Regions from separate parts of the Nocardia sp. NPDC056564 genome, predicted to be linked through region 3. Evidence: riboswitches for the same ligand, from Rfam matches in the RefSeq annotation. Region 3 holds a riboswitch; each other region holds the start of a gene.
What was found. A riboswitch is a leader RNA that binds a small molecule or an ion and turns the genes downstream of it on or off. The one in region 3 is predicted to bind S-adenosylmethionine.

Region 1 (2,236 bases), on a different contig from region 3:
TGTCGCAGTACGACATTTGGCGGTTAAAGACACGAAAACTCTGGGTTGCGATAAGGTGGGAACATGCTCGAGTCACCGACGCCGACGGGCACGACTGCCGCAGCGGAGACCCCCGCGAACGCCCATCCCGGCCTGCGCGAACGCAAGAAGCAGCAGACCCGGTTGCGGATCATCGAGGTCGGGCTGAACCTGTGCGACACACAGGGTTTCGACGCGACGACGGTCGAGCAGATCGCCAACGCCGCGGACGTCTCGCCGCGCACGATCAACCGGTACTTCGACAGCAAAGAGGACATCGTGCTCGGGCCGGTGCAGGACTTCGGCCAGGCCGTGGCGCAGACGCTGCGCGAACTACCGGCCGGCGGCAACGAGCTGGAATCGCTACGTACGGCGTTCCTGCGGGTGATCGACCGAGCCGTCAGCGAACCCGGCGGCGGGCCGGTCTCGTTCCGGCAGTTCCAGCAGATGCAGCGGATCGTGCGCAGCAGCCCCGCGGTCAGCGCGCGCAGCATCGAGCACGCGGACAACAAGAACATCGCCATCGCCGCGGTGGTCGCCGAACGACTCGGCACCACGCCCTGCGCGCTGCCGGTGCGGCTGATCCTCGGCACCTGGCAGCTCATCGGTCACCTCGCGATGGAGTGCGGCGAGAGCATGTTCGACCACGACGATCTGCACGATGCCGCGACCGCGGGGCGCAACTCGTTCTGCGCGGCGTACGACGAGTTCATCCGGGTCTGCGGCGGCGCGCGGACCAGCACTTCCGGCTGAGTTCGCGGATAGGTTTCGGCCGCTGCGGGGCGGCCGGTTATGATTCCCTGAGGTCATGAGTGCCAGCGCGAAGCCCCGGCTTGCTGGACGGCAACCCTCCAGCAGCGGTGGGGTGCTCCGGGTGATGACCGGGCTCTCGAAGGTCGAGAGCAAGCGCGCTTTCAGGAGGTTCCCGAAATGTGTTGTTGTACTTCGCCCAAATCCCGATAACCCCCGTAGTTCTGGCGAACAACCCTTTTCTTTGGAGCAAAGCTCATGAGTGATTCCACCGTGCCCGCGGCCGACGTCGATCCCACCGCGCAGTGGTCCTTCGAGACCAAGCAGGTGCACGCGGGGCAGGCCCCCGACGGCGCCACCGGCGCCCGGGCCCTGCCCATCTACCAGACCACCTCGTACGCCTTCCGCGACACCGACCACGCCGCAGCGCTGTTCGGGCTCGCCGAGCCGGGCAACATCTACACCCGGATCATGAACCCCACCCAGGACGTGGTCGAGCAGCGCGTCGCCGCGCTCGAGGGCGGTGTCGCGGCCCTGCTGCTGGCCTCCGGTCAGGCCGCGGAGACCTTCGCGATCCTGAACCTGGCGTCCGCGGGCGACCACATCGTGTCCAGCCCGCACCTCTACGGCGGCACCTACAACCTCTTCCACTACTCGTTGCCCAAGCTCGGCATCGAGGTGTCCTTCGTCGACGATCCCGACGACCTGGATCAGTGGCGGGCCGCGATCCGCCCGAACACCAAGGCGTTCTACGGCGAGACCATCGCCAACCCGAGCAGCGCGATCTTCGACATCCCCGGCATCTCCGCGATCGCGCACGACGCCGGGCTGCCGCTCATCGTGGACAACACGGTGGCCACCCCGTACCTGATCCAGCCGCTGGCGCACGGCGCCGACATCGTCGTGCACTCGGCGACCAAGTACCTCGGCGGGCACGGCTCGGCGGTGGCCGGGGTGATCGTCGACGGCGGCAACTTCGACTGGACGGTGACCGACGCGCAGGGCCTGCCCCGCTTCCCCGGCTTCACCACACCGGACCCGAGCTACCACGGCGCGGTGTTCGCCGATCTCGGCGCGCCCGCCTTCGCACTCAAGGCGCGCGTGCAGTTGCTGCGCGACCTCGGTTCGGCCATCTCGCCGTTCAACGCGTTCCTGATCAGCCAGGGCATCGAGACGCTGAGCCTGCGGGTCGAGCGGCACGTGGCCAACGCCAAGGCGGTGGCCGAATTCCTGACCGAGCAGCCGGACGTCACCAAGGTGATCTACGCCGGCCTGCCGGATTCGCCGTGGTACGAGCGCGCGCAGCAGCTGGCGCCGAAGGGGCCGGGCGCGATCGTCGCCTTCGAGCTGCGCGGCGGTGTCGATGCGGGCAAGAAGTTCGTGGACGGATTAGCCCTGCACAGCCATGTGGCTAACATCGGAGATGTGCGCTCCCTCGTGATTCACCCCGCGTCGACCACACACTCAC
Region 2 (2,236 bases), on a different contig from region 3:
CGCCCGCGGACGTGGCCGCGAGCGCCAGCGCGACCGAGCAGGTCGCGACAGCGGACAATACGGTCAGACGGCGCGTTACGGCCACGGAGACCTCTTCTCATCGTCGACGCGATCGAAGGCTGACGGTACTCCGGCAAACGCGCTGAACTGGCCGTATTACCCACGGCAAGCCATCGGCGTGTCTTCGGGACAGCGGCGGCGGTGCTCCGTTCGCGGGGTCCGCCCCCCGAGACTCGCGGTAGGCCGTATGCTGCTTCGCGGCGGCGCCGCCCGAGTCCGTGAGCGCCCGCCCCGCACCAGTCGACCGATCCCGAACCGACTGCGCCAGCGTATATCCGGCTATCCGATCTACCCGGCGAACCGGCCCGCGGCAAGATCTACGCTCACCCTGATTACTTCCCTTGCCTAAGGGTTCCCCTGCTGGGCATGATAATTCGGCTCGACCCTGACATCGTCCGATGTCCGGATCGACGACAACCATCCAGAGCGACCGAGAGACCTGGCTCGTCGACGTCGCAGCAACCCCCCGGTTCACCGGGTGCGGGTGCTTCCGCCGGGACCGATGGAGGAGAACCGAAGTGCGAATCGCCGCTGCCCGAGGCACCCGTTGGGGCCGCCGACACATCGACCAATGCAAGGTGACCTCCGCGAGCTGTCGGGGCTGACCCGCAGCCAGTTCGTTGCACCCGTCGCTGGCCGGGTGGTGTGACCGCGGCCCGATGTGGCGCGGTCTCGTTCGTTCTTCCGAAGGACCACGACATGAGTGAGCGCAGCGAGCGGCCGATAGGCACAGCTGCCAATGCAGTCATGACGGAGCCGAGCGCCAGCGAGGCGGAGTCATGAGTGCATCCGTTGCACCCGATGCCGTCGATAAAGCCGCTGGCCGATCCGAACCGATACTCGACCCGGTGCCGGGCGAATCCGCGGCGACAACGGCGGGCTCCGCGCCGAAGGTGGCCAAGCAATGGCATCCATGGCGCTGGGTGATCAGCGCCGTCGCGCTCATCCTGCTGGCCCAGTTCGTCCACGGGTTGGTCACCAATCCCGGGTGGGACTGGCCGACATTCGCCAAGTACATCACCGCGAAGTCGGTGCTGGCCTCGCTGAAGGTGACTTTGGAGCTCACCGCCTGGGGCACCGCGCTCGGCTTCCTGCTCGGCACCGCGCTGGCTATCGCGCGGCTGTCGAACAATCCGGTGCTGCGGGTGATCTCGTGGTGCTACATCTGGGCGTTCCGGTCGATTCCGCTCATCGTGCAGTTGCTGTTCTGGTTCAACATCGCCTACCTGTACCACACGCTCTCGGTCGGAATCCCGTTCGGCCCGGCGTTTTTCACCTTCGAGGTGAACGGCGTGATCAGCGGGTTCACCGCGGCGGTGATCGGGCTCGCGCTGCATCAGGCCGCGTACTCGGCCGAGATCATCCGCGCGGGCATCATCTCCGTGGATGCCGGTCAGCTGGAAGCGGCTGCCGCGCTCGGCATTCCGAAGGTGCGCCAGTTCCGCTCGATCGTGGTCCCGCAGGCCATGCGCTCGATCCTGCCGAACGCGACCAACGAGGTGATCAGCCTGTTCAAGGGCACCTCGATCGTCTCGGTGATGGCGATCGCCGAGCTGTTCTACCAGGTCCAGGTGATCTACGGCCGCAACGGCCGGGTGGTGCCGCTGCTGCTGGTCGCCACCGCCTGGTACATCGTGCTCACCACCATTCTGTCGGTGGCGCAGTACTACATCGAGCGCCACTACGCCAAGGGCACGCAGCGCACACCCCCGCCGTCGCCCGCCCAGCGGGCCTGGCAGAAGCTGCGCGAGATCGCCGATTCCGGTTCCACCGCACCGCGAGGAGCGACCCGATGAGCACCGCACGCGCCGTCGAGGTCCGCGGCGTCCGCAAATCCTATGGCGCGCACGAGGTCTTGCGCGGCGTCGACCTGACCGTGCGCTCCGGCGAGGTGGTCACGGTGATCGGCCCGTCCGGGTCGGGCAAGTCCACGTTGCTGCGGGTGGTCAACCATCTGGAGTCGCTGGACGCGGGCACCGTGCACATCGACGGTGAGCTGATCGGATATCGGCTGCGCCGCAACACCTTGCACGCGCTGCCCGACCGCGAGGTGCGCAGGCAACGCTCCCGCATCGGGTTCGTCTTCCAGCAGTTCAACCTGTTCCCGCATCTGACCGTGCTCGACAACGTCACCATCGCACCGCTTTCCGCGCAAGGCCGGGATCGCAAGGAGGTC
Region 3 (2,236 bases):
GAGGTGAAGGGGCGGGTTTCGGGGGTGGGGTTCCAGAGGCCGTGGGTGGTGGCGTAGTTCCAGGCGGGGCCGGTGTGGACGAGGGTGGCGATGGCTTGGACGAGGCGGTCCACGTCGGCGGGGGTGGTGCCGAGGCCGATGCTGGCGCGCAGGGCGCCGTCGAGATCCAGGCGGGCGAGCAGGGGGTGGGCGCAGAAGCGGCCGTCGCGGACGCCGATGCCGTGTTCGGCGGAGAGGTAGGCGGCGACGTGGCCGGGGACGAAACCGTCCAGGGTGAAGGCGACGATGCCGACGGTGTCGGGGGCGTCGGTCCAGATGCGCAGCAGGTTGACGCCGGGGATGGCGGCGAGGCCGGCGCGGAGTCGATCGGCGAGCTGATGTTCGGTGGCGGCGAGGGTTTCCGCATCGATCGCACAGAGCGCGTCACAGGCGGCGGCCAGCGCGGCGGCGCCGAGCACGTTGGGCGAACCACCCTCGTGCCGCTGCGGCGCGGGCGCCCACTCGGCGCCGGTGGTGCTGACCTCGCGGACCGCGCCGCCGCCGGCCAGGTAGGGCTCCGCGCGGTCGAGCCAGTCGCGTCGGCCGACCAGCACGCCGGCGCCGAACGGCGCGTACAGCTTGTGCCCGGAGAACGCGAGGTAGTCGATGCCGGTGTCGCGCAGGCTGATTCGCCGGTGCGGTGCGAGCTGGGCCGCGTCCACCAGGATGCGGGCGCCGCACTGGTGCGCGATCGTGGCCAGCCGCTCGAGCGGCAGCACCTCGCCGGTGACATTGGACGCGCCGGTCACCGCGAGCAGCGCGGCGGGCTTGCTGCACAGCTCGGCGACCAGCCGCCCGATGGTCTCCTCGACGGTCGCCGCGGCCTGCACGACGCGGCGGCCATGCCTGGTCCAGGGCAGGAAGTTGGCGTGATGCTCGATGTCGAGCACCACGGTGTCGCCGGGCACGCAGGAGGCGAGCAGGTTCAGCGAGTCGGTGGTGTTGCGGGTGAACACGACGACTTGGTCGTCGGCCGCGTCCAGGAAGCGCGAGACCGAACCGCGGGCGGCCTCGTAGCACTCGGTGGAGATCCGCGAGGCGTAGCCCGCGCCGCGGTGCACGCTCGCGTAGAACGGCAGCAGCTGCTGGATCCGATCGGTGACCTGCGCCAAGGCCGGCGCGCTCGCGGCGTAGTCGAAGTTGGCGTAGGTGGTCGTCCCACCCTGGACCAGCGGCACCTGGAGGTCGTCACCGGAAACCCGGGCGAGGGGGGCACAGTCCTTGGTCACAACAGCGGTCATCACGAATTCCCGTCGGCTCTGGGACTCGTGATCAGGAGATTCGTCGAGTCCGCGCTTGCCGCACCCGGTCGGGCGTCGGCCTGGTCGTCACCCGGAGCACCCCACCGCGGAGGAGGGTTGCCGACCAGCAAGCCGGGGCTGAACGCTGGTACTCATGACCTGATCCGAGATTGGCAGACGGCCCCCCGCGCTGTCAACCATGATCTCGTCGCGTGTGTCGGCAGGCGATAAAGCGTTGCCAATCACGCCGTTCTGGGTTCACATCATGAGGTGTCACTTTCGCTGCTGATCAGCTTCATCGGCCTGTGCGTGCTGCTGGCGCTCACGCCGGGGCCGGATTCGTTCCTGGTGCTGCGCTTCTCGCTGGTGGACGCGCGACCGGGGATCGCCGCCGCGATCGGGTCGGCGCTGGGCGGGATCCTGTGGGCGGTGGTGGTCGCGGCGGGCGTCGCCGCGCTGCTGGAGCAGTCCGCCACCGCGTACCGCACGCTCAAGCTGATCGGCGGAATCTACCTGGTGTACTTGGGCATTCGCGCGCTGCTCGACCAGCGGCGGCAGCGCCGGGCGGCCGGCGGATCCGGTGCCGCCGAGGACCTGCCGGCCACCGCGCGCGGCACCCGCGCCTCGGTTCGCTCGGCGTTCACCGCGGGCGTCGTCTCGTGCATGTTCAACCCGAAGGTCGGCCTGTTCTACCTCGCCGTGCTCCCCCAGTTCCTGACCGAGGTCACCTTCGCCAACACACTCGCGCTCGGCGCCGTCGAATCGTCGATCGCCGCGGTAGCGATGGTGCTCCTGGCCCTGGCGGCCTCCCGCGCGGTCGCGCTGCTGCGCCGCCCCAAGCTCCGGGATCGGCTCGAACAGGTCAGCGCGGCCATCCTGGCCACCCTCGGCCTCGGCACCGCCGCCTCCGCGGCCTGACCCGAGCCGCCCCGAAACCCGCTGAGCTGCAAGATCAC

Region 1: another riboswitch for S-adenosylmethionine. It lies ahead of ACFQ9K_RS39715 (bifunctional o-acetylhomoserine/o-acetylserine sulfhydrylase); the one in region 3 lies ahead of ACFQ9K_RS33730 (aminotransferase class V-fold PLP-dependent enzyme).
Region 2: another riboswitch for S-adenosylmethionine. It lies ahead of ACFQ9K_RS28665 (amino acid ABC transporter permease); the one in region 3 lies ahead of ACFQ9K_RS33730 (aminotransferase class V-fold PLP-dependent enzyme).

What each region holds. Positions count from the first base shown of each region.
Region 1 covers NZ_JBHTUR010000025.1:78,873-81,108, forward strand. Annotated here, with positions in the region: gene ACFQ9K_RS39710 (TetR/AcrR family transcriptional regulator) at 64-771, shown strand; SAM riboswitch class IV at 823-933, shown strand; gene ACFQ9K_RS39715 (bifunctional o-acetylhomoserine/o-acetylserine sulfhydrylase) at 1,027-2,236, shown strand, end outside.
Region 2 covers NZ_JBHTUR010000013.1:95,837-98,072, reverse strand. Annotated here, with positions in the region: gene ACFQ9K_RS28670 (hypothetical protein) at 1-85, opposite strand, end outside; SAM riboswitch class I at 475-569, shown strand; gene ACFQ9K_RS28665 (amino acid ABC transporter permease) at 840-1,856, shown strand; gene ACFQ9K_RS28660 (amino acid ABC transporter ATP-binding protein) at 1,853-2,236, shown strand, end outside.
Region 3 covers NZ_JBHTUR010000018.1:27,776-30,011, forward strand. Annotated here, with positions in the region: gene ACFQ9K_RS33730 (aminotransferase class V-fold PLP-dependent enzyme) at 1-1,280, opposite strand, end outside; SAM riboswitch class IV at 1,327-1,440, opposite strand; gene ACFQ9K_RS33735 (LysE family translocator) at 1,551-2,198, shown strand.